Regions from separate parts of the Streptomyces sp. ME19-01-6 genome, predicted to be linked through region 2. Evidence: riboswitches for the same ligand, from Rfam matches in the RefSeq annotation. Region 2 holds a riboswitch; the other holds the start of a gene.

Region 1 (7,184 bases), on a different contig from region 2:
GGGCAGACTCCGCTGCCCTCGCTCTCCCCGGAGGCCCAGGCGGCCGTCGAGGCGCTGCCCCCGGGGTCCGCGCTGCTGGTGGTCCGCCGCGGACCGAACTCCGGCAGCCGCTTCCTGCTGGACAGCGATGTGACCACGGCCGGCCGTCATCCGCAGAGCGACATCTTCCTGGACGACGTGACGGTCTCGCGTCGCCATGTTGAGTTCCGGCGCGGTCAGGACGGCTCCTTCACCGTCGCGGACGTCGGCAGCCTGAATGGGACGTACCTCAACCGCGAGGCGATCGACTCCGCCATCCTGACCAGCGGTGACGAGGTGCAGATCGGCAAGTACCGGGTGGTCTTCTACCCGAGCCAGCGGGGCTTCGGCATCTGACCCGTCAGGGGAGGTCCATGCTTCAGACACCGTCGGGCGGTGCCGGCACCGGCACCGCCCCCGCGGGTGGCCGGGCAATGAGCATCGGCACCGTGCTGAATCTGCTGCGGGACGAATTCCCCGAGGTCACCGTCTCCAAGATCCGTTTCCTGGAGGCCGAGGGCCTGGTCGAGCCGCGTCGTACGCCCTCCGGCTATCGCAAATTCAGCCCAAAGGACGTGGAGCGGCTCGGCCAGATCCTGCGCCTGCAGCGTGACCACTACCTGCCACTGAAGGTCATTCGGGAGCATCTGGACGCCCTGGAGCGGGGAGAGCGGCCGCAGCTGCCCGTCGCGGCCTCCGGCGCCTTGCCGGAGGGATCGGCCGGATCGGCCGAGGAGGGGCCCGAGAGCGCCTTGGAGCGCCCCACTGCCGCCCGGGTGGGCCGGGCCGAGCTGCTGGCCGCCACCGGGATCGACGAGGGGAAGCTGGCCGAGTGGGAGTCGTTCGGGCTGATCGGGCCGGGTGCGGACGGCGGGTACGACATCGAGGCGGTGACCGTCGCCAGGCTCGTCGCGGACCTGGGTCGTTTCGGTCTGGAACCACGTCATTTGAGGATCATGAAAGCCGCCGCGGAGCGCGAGGTCGGACTGCTCGAGCAGGTGGTCGCGCCCCTGCGACGACATCGAAATCCGCAGACCAGAGCCCATGCGGAGGCCAGCGCTCGGGAGCTGGCCGACCTGTCCGTGCGGCTTCATGCGGCCTTTGTCCAGTCCGCTCTGCGGGCCGGTTCCCGGTGACCGGCCCGGCCCCGACTATCCAAACCGGCCGGGCACGTCCTAGGGTTGCTGTGTGAACGAGCTCGACGTCGTGGGTGTCCGGGTGGAGATGCCCTCCAACCAACCGATCGTGCTCCTGCGCGAGGTAGGAGGCGACCGCTACCTCCCCATTTGGATCGGACCGGGGGAGGCGACCGCGATCGCCTTCGCTCAGCAGGGCATGGCTCCGGCGCGCCCGCTGACCCACGACCTCTTCAAGGACGTGCTCGACGCGGTCGGCCAGCAGCTCACCGAGGTCCGGATCACGGACTTGCGCGAGGGTGTCTTCTACGCGGAGCTGGTGTTCGCCAGCGGCGTGGAGGTCAGCGCCCGGCCGTCCGACGCCATAGCGCTGGCGCTGCGCACCGGCACGCCGATCTACGGCAGTGACGGGGTGCTGGACGACGCGGGGATCGCCATCCCGGACGAGCAGGAGGACGAGGTGGAGAAGTTCCGCGAGTTCCTCGACCAGATCTCGCCCGAGGACTTCGGCACCAGCAGCCAGTGAGCCATCAGCCGCCAGGGAGCGGCGGGCGGTGAACTGAGCTGCGCTGTTTGCCGGTCTTCGTCAGCGCATTCGAGTAGCCTTTCCCGCAAGAGGGATGCGGGAAACCACCCTTAGGGTGATTATCACTCGGCGTGCCGAGTGTGGCGATCGTTGACGCACCCCGGGTGACTGCCTACCGTCGAGAAGGCAGGTCGAGGACGGAGGTCGGCGTGAGAAGCAGCGGCGACGGCACGGCGGCAGGCGGTCCGTACACGCTCCCCGGGAGCGCACCGGCCGAACCGGCTTTGAAGGCTCAGGTGGCGGCACAGGCCGCACCGCCGCGGGAAGGCGCCGTGGCGAAGCCCGAGAAGGTGGGGTATCGCGGGCCGACCGCTTGTGCGGCCGCCGGCATCACCTACCGCCAGCTGGACTACTGGGCGCGCACCGGGCTCGTGGAGCCCAGCGTGCGGCCTGCGTACGGCTCGGGCAGCCAGCGGCTCTACAGCTTCCGGGACGTCGTCGTCCTCAAGATCGTCAAGCGGCTTCTGGATACCGGCGTGTCCCTGCAGAACATCCGGGCCGCCGTCCAGCACCTGCGCTCGCGCGGCCTCGACGACCTCGCCCAGATGACGCTGATGAGCGACGGGGCGACGGTCTATGAATGCACGTCGCCCGACGAGGTGGTCGACCTCCTCCAGGGCGGTCAGGGCGTCTTCGGGATCGCCGTGGGCGTGGTGTGGCGGGACGTGGAGAGCGCGCTGGCGCAGCTCCACGGCGAGCGCGTGGACACCGGCGAGACCCTGGTGGGGCACAACCCCGCCGACGAGCTCGCGCGGCGCCGCAACCGCGCGGGCTGAGCGCGGAGCCGGAGCCGCGCGGGCCGGCTGCCGCGCCCGGCTCGCGAGTGTGCGAGGACTCGGCGGCGTCGCACGGCCTCGCGGACGGCCTCACCTGATGGTCATTCGCCCGATTGTCAGTGGCATGCGGCAGCATCTGTAGGTGTGAGGGGTGCGCCGACGATTCTGCATCTGGACATGGACGCCTTCTACGCCGCGGCGGAGCAGGCGGCCAAGCCCAGCCTGCGCGGCAAGCCGGTGATCGTCGGCGGCCTGGGGCCGCGCGGCGTGGTGGCCACGGCCTCCTACGAGGCGCGGGTGTTCGGGGTCCACTCGGCCATGGCGATGGCCCAAGCCCGCCGCCTGTGTCCGAACGCGGCGTATCTCACCCCCCGCTTCACCCTGTACCGCCAGGTGAGCGACACGGTCATGGCCCTGCTGGCCGCCCTGTCCCCGCTGGTCGAGCCGCTGAGCCTGGACGAGGCGTTCGTGGATCTGGAGGCGGGCGGTGTCCCTGCCACCTCGCAGGCGGCGCGGGCCGTGGGGGAGCGGCTGCGCGCGGACATCGTGGCCGCGACCGGGCTGACCGGCTCGGTGGGGCTGGCGGGGTCCAAGATGCTCGCCAAGATCGCCTCCGAGCAGGCCAAGCCCGATGGTCTGGTGCTCATCGAGCCGGGCATCGAGCGGGAGCTGCTGGGGCCGCTGCCGGTGCGCACGCTCCCCGGGGTGGGCCCGGCCACCGCGGAGGCGCTGCGCCGGGCCGGGATCCACACCGTCGACGAGACCCGGGAGGCGGGGGAGGAGGAGCTGGTGCGGCTGCTGGGCAAGGCGCATGGCGCATCGCTGTACGGCATGGCCTGTGGGCGGGACGACCGGCCGGTCGTCGCGGAGCGGGACGCCAAGTCCGTATCGGTGGAGGACACGTACGACGTCGACCTCACCGACCGCACTCGGGTGCAGCTGGAGGTGGCGCGGCTCGCCGACCGGTGTGTGCGGCGGCTGCGCGGGGCCGGCCGCTCGGGGCGCACGGTCGTGCTCAAGGTGCGGCGTTACGACTTCTCCACGCTGACCCGGTCCGAGACGCTGCGCGGACCGACGGACGATCCGGCAGTGGTGCGGGAGGCCGCGGCGCGGCTGCTGGAAGGGGTGGACACCACGGCGGGTGTGCGGCTGCTGGGAGTGGGCGTGAGCGGCCTGGCCGACTACACCCAGGAGGATCTGTTCGCCCAGGCCGCCCAGGCCGCTCATGAGGCCGCGGAGGGGACGCGCGAGGCCGGAGGGACACCGGAGCCCGCCCCGGCGGACCTGATCGAGGAAGAGGGCGAGGACGCCGGCCGGCCGCGCCGCTGGCTGCCCGGCTCCGACGTACGACACGCGGAGTACGGGGCGGGATGGGTGCAGGGCAGCGGGGTCGGCCGGGTGACCGTGCGGTTCGAGGAGCCCTGGTCGGAGCCGGGCCGGGTGCGGACCTTCGCGGTCGACGATTCGGCGCTGGAGCCCGCGGAGCCGCTGCCGCTGATCCGGTCCGCCGTGAGCCACGCCGACGCCTCGGCCCTGGACGAGGAGCAGGGCCAGGAGCAGGGCCAGGCCCAAGACCAGGCCTGGACGGACAGCGACGCCGGGGTCAGCCGGTGACGTCCAGACCGTAGTGGTGGTAGAGCTGCAGCTCCTGCTCCGGCGACAGATGGCGGCCGACCCCGAAGTCCGGCGCGTCCTTGATGAGCGCCCGGTCGTACGGCACCCGCAGCGTGTCGCCGACGACCTCGCTGGGTTCGAGAGGCACGAACACGTCCCGGCTGAACAGGCCGGTGCGTACCGCCGCCCACTCCGGATCGCCGGTCGCGTCGTCGAGGTAGACCTCGTCCACGGTGCCGATCTTCGTGCCGTCGCGGTCGAGGGCCTTGCGGCCGATGAGGGTCCGCGGATCGATGTCGGTCTGCACACTCTCTCCCACAGGTGGCGATTTTTTCATGTTTTCCCGTGATTTTCCGTGATACCTACGAAAAGCCACAACGCCGCGCGCGTCCACTCGAGCGCTTGCCCAAAATCCCTGGCGGCAGGCTCGCTGGTAGGCTGACTGTGGCTGCAGACCCCGTGCGGGAGAGCTCTCCGCCGACGTCGTCGGAGGCGCCGAAGGAGCAAATCCTCCCCGGAATCTCTCAGGCACACGTACCGCGCGGGTGAGGTCACTCTGGAAAGCAGGGTGGGCCACGGGCGAGCACAGCTCCGGAACCCCTCCTCACCGACGGTGAAAGCCGGGTCGCCGTCCGCGGGCCCGGTGAAGCTCTCAGGTCGAGATGACAGAGGGGGAGGCCGTTCGGGCACCCGCACCCGTGGTGCCCCTCGTCGGTCGTACAGACCAGGAGGCCTCGCAGATGACCGCCAATCGCACCTCACTGACCGAGCTGGAACGCGGTACTCCGTTCGAGCGGCGCCACATCGGACCCGATGCCGAGGCACAGGCCAAGATGCTCGCGCAGGTCGGCTTCGGCTCCCTCGACGAGCTCACCCAGGCCGCCGTGCCGGAGGTCATCAGGAGCGCCGAGGAGCTGCGGCTGCCCCCGGCCCGCAGCGAGGCCGAGGTACTGGCCGAGCTGCGCGGCCTGGCCGAGCGCAACCAGGTGCTCTCCCCGATGATCGGCCTGGGCTACTACGGGACGTTCACCCCGCCGGTGATCCTGCGCAACGTGCTGGAGAACCCCGCCTGGTACACCGCGTACACGCCCTACCAGCCGGAGATCTCCCAGGGCCGGCTGGAGGCGCTGCTCAACTTCCAGACCGTCGTCGCCGACCTGACCGGGCTGCCGACCGCCGGTGCCTCGCTGCTCGACGAGGCCACCGCCGCCGCCGAGGCCATGGCGCTGTCGCGGCGGGTGGGCAAGGTCAAGCAGGGCGTGTTCCTGGTCGACGCCGACACCCTGCCGCAGACCGTCGCGGTCATCCAGACCCGCGCCGAGCCCACCGGTGTCGAGGTGGTGGTCGCCGACCTCTCGGCGGGCATACCGGCCGAGGTGGCCGAGCGCGGGGTGTTCGGCGTGCTGCTGCAGTACCCGGGCGCCTCCGGCGCGGTGCGCGACCCGCGCCCGGTCATCGAGCGGGCCCATGAGCTCGGCGCCGTGGTCACCGTCGCCGCGGATCTGCTCGCCCTCGCCCTGCTCACCTCGCCCGGGGAACTGGGCGCCGACATCGCGGTCGGCAGCAGCCAGCGGTTCGGCGTGCCGATGGGCTTCGGCGGGCCGCACGCCGGTTTCATGGCCGTCCGCGCGGCCTACGCCCGCAGCCTGCCGGGCCGTCTGGTGGGCGTCTCGGTCGACGCCGACGGCGACAAGGCGTACCGCCTGGCCCTGCAGACCCGCGAGCAGCACATCCGCCGCGAGAAGGCCACCAGCAACATCTGTACCGCCCAGGTCCTGCTCGCCGTGATGGCCGGCATGTACGCCGTCTACCACGGCCCGGAGGGCCTGCGGATCATCGCCCGGCGCACCCACCGCTACGCGGCCGTGCTGGCCGAGGGGCTGCGCGCCGGGGGTGTGGAGATTGTGCACGGCGCGTTCTTCGACACCCTGACCGCGTATGTGCCGGGCCGGGCCGCCGAGGTCGTCACCGCGGCCCGCGAGGCCGGGGTCAACCTGCGGCTGACCGACGCCGACCATGTGGGCATCGCCTGCGACGAGACCACCGGGCGCGCCCAGCTCTCCGCCGTGTGGTCGGCCTTCGGTGTGGACGGCGGGCTGCCCGCCATCGACGAGTTGGACGCCGCGGCGGCCGACGCACTCCCCGCCGACCTGCTGCGCGGCGACACGTATCTGAACCACCCGGCCTTCCACCGGCACCGCTCCGAGACCGCGATGCTGCGCTATCTGCGGCGTCTGGCCGACCGCGACTACGCCCTGGACCGGGGCATGATCCCGCTCGGCTCCTGCACCATGAAGCTCAACGCCACCACCGAAATGGAGCCGGTCACCTGGCCGGAGTTCGGGGCGCTGCACCCCTTCGCTCCCGTCGAGCAGGCCCAGGGCTATCTGACGCTGATCCGCGAGCTGGAGGAGCGGCTGGCCGAGGCCACCGGCTACGACAAGGTCTCCCTGCAGCCGAACGCCGGATCGCAGGGCGAGCTGTCCGGGCTGCTGGCCGTGCGCGCCTACCACCGCGCCAACGGCGAGGAGCGGCGTACGGTCTGCCTCATCCCGTCCTCCGCGCACGGCACCAACGCCGCCAGCGCCGTGATGGCGGGCATGAAGGTCGTCGTGGTCAAGACCGGCGAGGACGGCGAGGTGGACGCCGACGACCTGCGCGCCAAGATCGAGCGGTACGGCGACGAACTGGCCGTCCTGATGGTCACCTACCCGTCCACACACGGCGTCTTCGAGGAGCACATCACCGAGATCTGCGCGGCCGTGCACGACGCGGGCGGCCAGGTCTACGTGGACGGCGCGAACCTCAACGCCCTGGTGGGGCTGGCCCGACCGGGCAGGTTCGGCGGCGATGTCTCCCACCTGAACCTGCACAAGACCTTCTGCATCCCGCACGGCGGCGGCGGTCCCGGCGTGGGCCCGGTCGCGGTGCGCGAGCACCTGGCGCCGTATCTGCCCAACCACCCGCTGCAGCCCGCGGCGGGCCCGGCGACCGGCGTGGGCCCGGTCGCGGCCGCGCCCTGGGGTTCGGCGGGCATCCTGCCCATCTCCTGGG
Region 2 (7,184 bases):
ACACCACCCCCGAGCCCGGCACGAAGCCCGGCGCCGCCGAGCACGAAAAGAACGACCACGCCAAGAAGCAGGACACCAAGAAGCAGGAAGCGAAGAAGCCGGAGGCCAAGAAGCAGGACGCGAAGAAGCACGACACCAAGCCCGGCGCCATGACGCCGAGCACGAAGCCCGACGCCCCCGCGGGACCCGGCACCGACATGCCCGGCGCCACCAAGCCCGAGGCCCCTGTCTCCGGCCCCTACAAGCCCGGCGTGAGACCGGACGTGAAGAAGCCCGGAACGCAGAGGCCCACCACGACGGCCGCCACCCCCCTGTCCGCCGTCGGGTCCGCCGCGTCCAAGGTGGCCGAGGAGGACGCCGTGGCCCCCATGCCGCTGCCGCACCCGGTGGAGGCGGCCGCCGACGTAGCTCCGTAACGGCTGCGCTCCACCGTCCCGCCCCGCGTCACTCGAAGGCGATGCGGCGCAGCGCGCTCGCGGCCGTCCGATCCAGCAGCGCCACCGAGGCGCAGCCTTCGGGCGGCCGCCCGCCCTCCGCGGCGGCGACCAGCCGCCCCACCGCGCGGCGGTGCCGCCCGAAGGCGTAGCGGGAGACCTCCCGGCCGCGCACGGCCTGCCCCTCCAGGGCCACCGCGGCGTCCACGTCCAGCAGCACCATGTGCAGCCGGCGGCCGGTGCGCCGGGCGTCGCGGGCCAGCCAGCGGCGGACCCAGGAGAGCGTGCCGCAGTCGTGCACCACGACGCTCGCGCCCGAGCGCAGCGCCCGGCGCAGCCCGGCGTAGTGGGCGCACCGCACCAGCGGGCGGTAGAGGGCGTACGGCAGCCAGCGGGGCAGCCGCCGCTCCCAGCGCTCGCGGGTGTCCTGCGAGTCCACCCGCACCACCGCGCCGCCGCCCTGGTCGAGGCCGGGCACGGCCCGGCCGATCATGGTGCTCTTGCCGCTGCCGGGCAGCCCGGAGGCGACCACCACGTCCCCCGCGCGGTAGCGCAGCTCGCGCGCGCCGGTCCCGGGCCCGGGCTTGGGCTCAGGCCCGGGCCCGGCTCCGGGCGGCGCGGACCCGGGCTCAGCCGCGCCGCCACCGCCGCGCAGGTCGTGCACGGGCGCCCGGCGCCCCGGCCTGAGCGCCCCTCCGGTTGGCGCCGCGCCCTGCGTCACCGGCAGGGGCCCACATGTCGTCGTCGCGTACGTACCCTGCCCGTGCACCGTGATCGTCCTCCTAGGTCGGTCACTGCGGCTCGTTCCCGAAGAGTGTCAAGAAAAGGTAATGTCCAGCAAGGTGGTATCCCTGTGGGCTGGGCATTCATGCCCTGTGAGTCGGGCCCTGTGAGTCGGGGGACCGGGAGGACAGCGGTGCCACCCGTTCGGTTCTTCCCTTCCCGGGCGTACGTGCGATGATGTTGCGCGCAACTCCATACCGGCCGTTTGAATCCGCGCGGGAGAGTCCTCGGCCACCGGCAGCAGTGCCGGCCGTCCGGGGCGCCGAAGGAGCAAGTCCTCCCTTGAATCTCTCAGGCCCCGATACCGCGCGGGCGAGGCAGATCTGAAAAGCGAGCCGCTGGCGTGGCTCCACCCACGGTGCAAGCCGGACCGCTCTCCGCGACGACGCCGCCGGCGTCGGCCGGGAGAAGGGGTCACGGCGAACCTCTCAGGTTCCGATGACAGATGGGGAGGACACGTCCTCGTCGTCCTCGTCGCCGTCCCGCCCTGGAGCCAGCACCCATGACCGATGCCGCCACCCCCGACACATCCGTGACCGACGCGCCGCCCGCCCCCCGCCGCACCGCCCTGGACGCGGTGCACCGCGCGCTCGGCGCCACCATGACCGACTTCGCCGGCTGGGAGATGCCGCTGCGCTACGGGAGCGAGCGCGACGAGCACACCGCGGTGCGCACCCGCGCCGGCCTCTTCGACCTCTCCCACATGGGCGAGATCACGCTGACCGGCCCGCAGGCCGGCGCCGCCCTGGACCGGGCGCTGGTGGGCCATCTGTCCGCGCTCGCCGTCGGCCGCGCCCGCTACACCATGGTCTGCGACGCCGAGGGCGGCATCCTGGACGACCTGATCGTCTACCGCCTCGGCGAGCAGGAGTTCCTGGTGGTCGCCAACGCCTCGAACGCCCAGGTGGTGCTGGACGCGCTCACCGAGCGCGCCGAGGGCCTGGACGCGGCCGTACGGGACGACCGGGACGCGTACGCGCTGATCGCCGTCCAGGGCCCGGCGTCCCCCGCGATCCTGGGGGGCCTGACCGACGCCGACCTGGACGGCCTCAAGTACTACGCGGGCCTGCCGGGCACGGTCGCGGGCGTCCCGGCGCTGATCGCCCGTACCGGCTACACGGGCGAGGACGGCTTCGAGCTGTTCGTCTCGCCGGACGACGCCGAGCGGCTGTGGCAGGCGCTGACCGAGGCAGGGGCGCCCGCCGGGCTGGTCCCGTGCGGGCTGTCCTGCCGGGACACGCTGCGCCTGGAGGCCGGGATGCCGCTGTACGGACATGAGCTGACCCGCCGGACCACGCCCTTCGACGCGGGGCTCGGCCGGGTGGTGAAGTTCGACAAGCCCGGCGACTTCGTCGGACGCGCGGCCCTGGAGGCGGCGGCGCGGCGGGCCGAGACCGATCCGCCGCGGGTGCTGGTCGGCCTGGTCGCGGCGGGCCGCCGGGTCCCGCGCGCGGGGTACCCGGTCACAGCCGCGGACGGCGCGGTGATCGGCGAGGTCACCTCGGGCGCGCCCTCGCCCACCCTCGGCAAGCCGATCGCGATCGCGTATGTGGACGCCGCGCATGCCGCGCCGGGGACGGCGGGAGTGTCGGTGGACATCCGCGGTACCCGTGAGCCGTACGAGGTCGTGGCCCTCCCCTTCTACAAGCGGCGCTGAACTCGCCGCCCGCCCAGCCGGTCCACCGAGCTGCCGCTGGGCGGTCCCCCTCCCGTACCGCCTGTCCCACCAGGCAAGACCCGTTTCCCAAGCACTCCCCCGTATCCAGGAGAATCGGACCATGAGCAACCCCCAGCAGCTGCGTTACAGCAAGGAGCACGAGTGGCTGTCGGCCGCCGGCGAGGACGGTGTGTCGACGGTCGGCATCACCGAGTTCGCGGCCAACTCGCTCGGCGACGTCGTCTACGTCCAGCTCCCGGAGGTCGGCACGACGGTCACCGCGGGCGAGACCTGCGGCGAGCTGGAGTCCACGAAGTCCGTCAGCGATCTGTACGCGCCGGTCACCGGCGAGGTCACCGAGATCAACGAGGATGTGGTGAACGACCCGGCGCTGGTGAATTCCGCCCCCTTCGAGGGCGGCTGGCTGTTCAAGGTGAGGGTGACGGACGAGCCGGACGAGCTCCTCTCCGCCGACCAGTACGCCGCCTTCGCCGAAAACTGAACCCCTCCTTCGATCGGGACCCTGATGTCGCTTCTCAACAGCTCCCTGCACGAGCTCGACCCGGACGTAGCCGCCGCGGTCGACGCCGAACTCCACCGCCAGCAGTCCACCCTGGAGATGATCGCCTCGGAGAACTTCGCTCCGGTCGCGGTCATGGAGGCCCAGGGCTCGGTCCTGACCAACAAGTACGCCGAGGGCTACCCGGGCCGCCGCTACTACGGCGGCTGTGAGCACGTCGACGTGGTCGAGCAGATCGCCATCGACCGCGTCAAGGCGCTCTTCGGCGCCGAGGCCGCCAACGTCCAGCCGCACTCCGGCGCCCAGGCGAACGCGGCCGCGATGTTCGCCCTGCTCTCCCCCGGCGACACCATCCTGGGCCTGAACCTGGCGCACGGCGGTCACCTCACCCACGGGATGAAGATCAACTTCTCCGGCAAGCTCTACAACGTGGTGCCCTACCACGTGGACGCCGAGACCGGCCTGGTCGACATGGAGGAGGTCGAGCGGCTGGCCAAGGAGCACCGCCCCAAGCTGGTGATCGCGGGCTGGTCCGCGTACCCGCGCCAGCTGGACTTCCCGGCCTTCCGCCGGATCGCGGACGAGGTCGGCGCGTACCTCATGGTGGACATGGCCCACTTCGCCGGCCTGGTCGCGGCCGGGCTGCACCCCTCCCCGGTGCCGCACGCCCATGTGGTGACCACCACCACCCACAAGACCCTCGGCGGCCCGCGGGGCGGCGTGATCCTCTCCACGGCCGAGCTGGCCAAGAAGATCAACTCCGCGGTCTTCCCCGGTCAGCAGGGCGGCCCGCTGGAGCACGTGGTCGCGGCGAAGGCCGTGGCCTTCAAGATCGCGGCGGGCGAGGACTTCAAGGAGCGCCAGCAGCGCACGCTCGAAGGCGCCAAGCTGCTGGCCGAGCGGCTCACCCAGCCCGACGTGGCCAAGGCCGGGGTCTCCGTGCTGTCCGGCGGCACCGACGTCCACCTCGTCCTGGTCGACCTGCGCGACTCGGAGCTGGACGGCCGGCAGGCCGAGGACCGTCTCCACGAGATCGGCATCACGGTCAACCGCAACGCCATCCCGAACGACCCGCGCCCCCCGATGGTCACCTCCGGCCTGCGCATCGGCACCCCGGCGCTGGCCACCCGCGGCTTCACCGCCGACGACTTCCGCGAGGTCGCCGACGTGATCGCCGAGGCGCTCAAGCCGGCCCACGACGTGGAGGCGCTCAAGGCGCGCGTCACCGCGCTCGCCGACAAGCACCCGCTGTACCCGGACCTCAAGAAGTAACGGGCTCGAAAGGTGGGTGGGGGCGCACACCCCAGGGCCCCCACTCACCCCGCACCACGCACGCACCCACCGTGCAGACGCAAGGAGTTCACCGGTGGCCATCTCCGTCTTCGATCTCTTCTCGATCGGCATCGGACCGTCCAGTTCCCATACGGTCGGCCCCATGCGGGCCGCGAGGATGTTCGTCCGCCGGCTGAAGAACGACGGCCTGCTCGTCCACACCGCCGCCGTACGCGCCGAGCTCTTCGGCTCCCTCGGCGCCACCGGCCACGGCCACGGCACCCCCAAGGCCGTCCTCCTCGGCCTCGAAGGCCACTCCCCGCGCACCGTGGACGTCGAGACCGCCGACGACGAGGTGGCCCGCATCCGCACCACCAAGCGGCTGCGGCTGCTCGGCGCGGAGATCGGCGCCGAGCACGAGATCGACTTCGACGAGTCCGCCGAGCTGGTCCTGCACCGCCGCCGCTCACTGCCGTACCACGCCAACGGCATGACCCTGTTCGCGTACGACGCCGACGGCCTCCCCCTCCTGGAGAAGACGTACTACTCCGTCGGCGGCGGCTTCGTCGTGGACGAGGACGCGGTCGGCGCGGACCGCATCAAGCTCGACGACACCGTCCTGAAGTACCCCTTCCGCACCGGCGACGAGCTGCTGCGCCTGTCCCACGAGACCGGCCTGTCCATCTCGGCCCTGATGCTGGAGAACGAGAAGGCCTGGCGCACCGAGGCGGAGATCCGCGCGGGCCTGCTGGAGATCTGGAACGTCATGCGCGGCTGCGTCGAACGCGGCCTGTCCCGCGAGGGCATCCTCCCCGGCGGCCTCAAGGTCCGCCGCCGCGCCGCCACCGCCGCCCGCGCCCTGCGCGCCGAGGGCGACCCGGCCACCCGCGCGATGGAGTGGATCACCCTCTACGCCATGGCCGTCAACGAGGAGAACGCCGCGGGCGGCCGCGTGGTGACCGCCCCCACCAACGGCGCGGCCGGCATCATCCCCGCCGTCCTCCACTACTACACGCACTTCGTTCCCGGCGCCGACGATGACGGCGTGATCCGCTTCCTCCTCGCCGCGGGCGCGATCGGCATGCTCTTCAAGGAGAACGCCTCCATCTCCGGCGCCGAGGTCGGCTGCCAGGGCGAGGTCGGCTCCGCCTGCTCCATGGCCGCCGGCGGCCTCGCCGAGGTCCTGGGCGGCTCGCCCGAACAGGTGGAGAACGCCGCCGAGATCGGCATGGAACACAACCTCGGCCTCACCTGCGACCCGGTCGGCGGCCTCGTCCAGATCCCCTGCATCGAGCGCAACGGCATGGCCTCGGTGAAGGCCGTCACGGCGGCCCGCATGGCGCTGCGCGGGGACGGACGGCACCACGTCTCCCTCGACAAGGTCATCAAGACCATGAAGGAGACGGGCGCCGATATGAAGGTCAAGTACAAGGAGACGGCGCGGGGCGGGCTCGCGGTCAACGTCATCGAGTGCTAGGGAAATAGGTCCTGACCAGCGCATTCGTAACTTTCAGCGCTGTCAGGGCTTCCCTGCTTACGCGGCGGAAAGTCCCCGGAACCTCCCTGGGACAGGCATGAAAGTCCCTGAAAAGTCCCTGGGGAAAGCTCCTCGAGACGGCGTCTGACCTGGAGGTTGGTCGTACTCACACGGGCAGCGCGCCGAGATCAGCCAGCGGGCGAGGCCGAGGTGACCCTCCCCGAAGGCCACTGAAATGCGTCGGCAGGGAGAAAAAGCAGATGAGAAGTTGTCTTGATGATGGACAAGGCCGGTGGGGTTCAAGGTCAGTCGGTTCTCCCGGGAAAATACGCATGCGTCGAGCGGGAGCGGCGGTTCCTCCTGGCTGAACCGCCGACACCGTCAGCGGTGACGGCCACCCGGATGATCACCGACCGGTATCTGGTGGGAACGCGCCTGCGTCTGCGACGCGCCGAGTGGCCGGACGGCAGCTGCGAGCTCAAGCTCACCCAGAAGGTGCCGGTCGCTCGGCCGGGCGCGGTTCAGGGACTGATCACGAACACGTACTTGTCGCCGGCCGAGTACGACCTGCTCGCCTCACTACCGGCCGCTGTGCTGTCCAAGACACGTTTCAGTGTGCCTCCCTTGGGCGTTGACGTCTTCGACGGCCCTCTGCAGGGCTTGGTCCTGGCAGAGGGCGAGTTCACCACCGACGAGGAGGCCCAGTCCTTCGTGCCCCCTCCAGAGTGCGTGGCAGAGGTGACCGATGACGCCCGCTTCACCGGAGGCCGCCTTGTCGAGACCTCTCGCCAAGATCTGCTCCAGTGGCTGGCCGAGTACGGGCTCCATCCAGCGACTCCCTAGCAGACGAAGCCTCTGGGGCCCGGGCATTCAGACAGTTCCCACCTTGCCGGCACATCGCCGGCCTTCACCCGCACCGCGTGACTCACCCGGGACGGTGGGGCGACTGGTCGGGCGGTAGCCGAGCATGATGCCGCCCGTTTTGTGCCCGCACAATCGCGGACGTCTATCATCCGCGCATGACCATGCCGCTGGACGCTG

The links. A riboswitch is a leader RNA that binds a small molecule or an ion and turns the genes downstream of it on or off. The one in region 2 is predicted to bind glycine.
Region 1: it holds a riboswitch for glycine, as region 2 does, so the genes downstream of both, gcvP (aminomethyl-transferring glycine dehydrogenase) here and gcvT (glycine cleavage system aminomethyltransferase GcvT) in region 2, are expected to answer to the same signal.

The regions. Positions count from the first base shown of each region.
Region 1 is NZ_JARAXF010000039.1:87,361-94,544, reverse strand. Features, by position in the region: gene PV419_RS45930 (FHA domain-containing protein) at 1-375, shown strand, start outside; gene PV419_RS45925 (MerR family transcriptional regulator) at 393-1,154, shown strand; gene PV419_RS45920 (bifunctional nuclease family protein) at 1,207-1,680, shown strand; gene PV419_RS45915 (MerR family transcriptional regulator) at 1,890-2,516, shown strand; gene PV419_RS45910 (DNA polymerase IV) at 2,661-4,130, shown strand; gene PV419_RS45905 (PRC-barrel domain-containing protein) at 4,120-4,437, opposite strand; glycine riboswitch at 4,583-4,680, shown strand; gene gcvP (aminomethyl-transferring glycine dehydrogenase) at 4,871-7,184, shown strand, end outside.
Region 2 is NZ_JARAXF010000023.1:19,869-27,052, forward strand. Features, by position in the region: gene PV419_RS36760 (hypothetical protein) at 1-416, shown strand, start outside; gene PV419_RS36765 (AAA family ATPase) at 445-1,209, opposite strand; glycine riboswitch at 1,424-1,534, shown strand; gene gcvT (glycine cleavage system aminomethyltransferase GcvT) at 1,720-2,874, shown strand; gene gcvH (glycine cleavage system protein GcvH) at 2,996-3,376, shown strand; gene glyA (serine hydroxymethyltransferase) at 3,401-4,666, shown strand; gene PV419_RS36785 (L-serine ammonia-lyase) at 4,761-6,143, shown strand; gene PV419_RS36790 (hypothetical protein) at 6,531-6,986, shown strand; gene PV419_RS36795 (helix-turn-helix domain-containing protein) at 7,163-7,184, shown strand, end outside.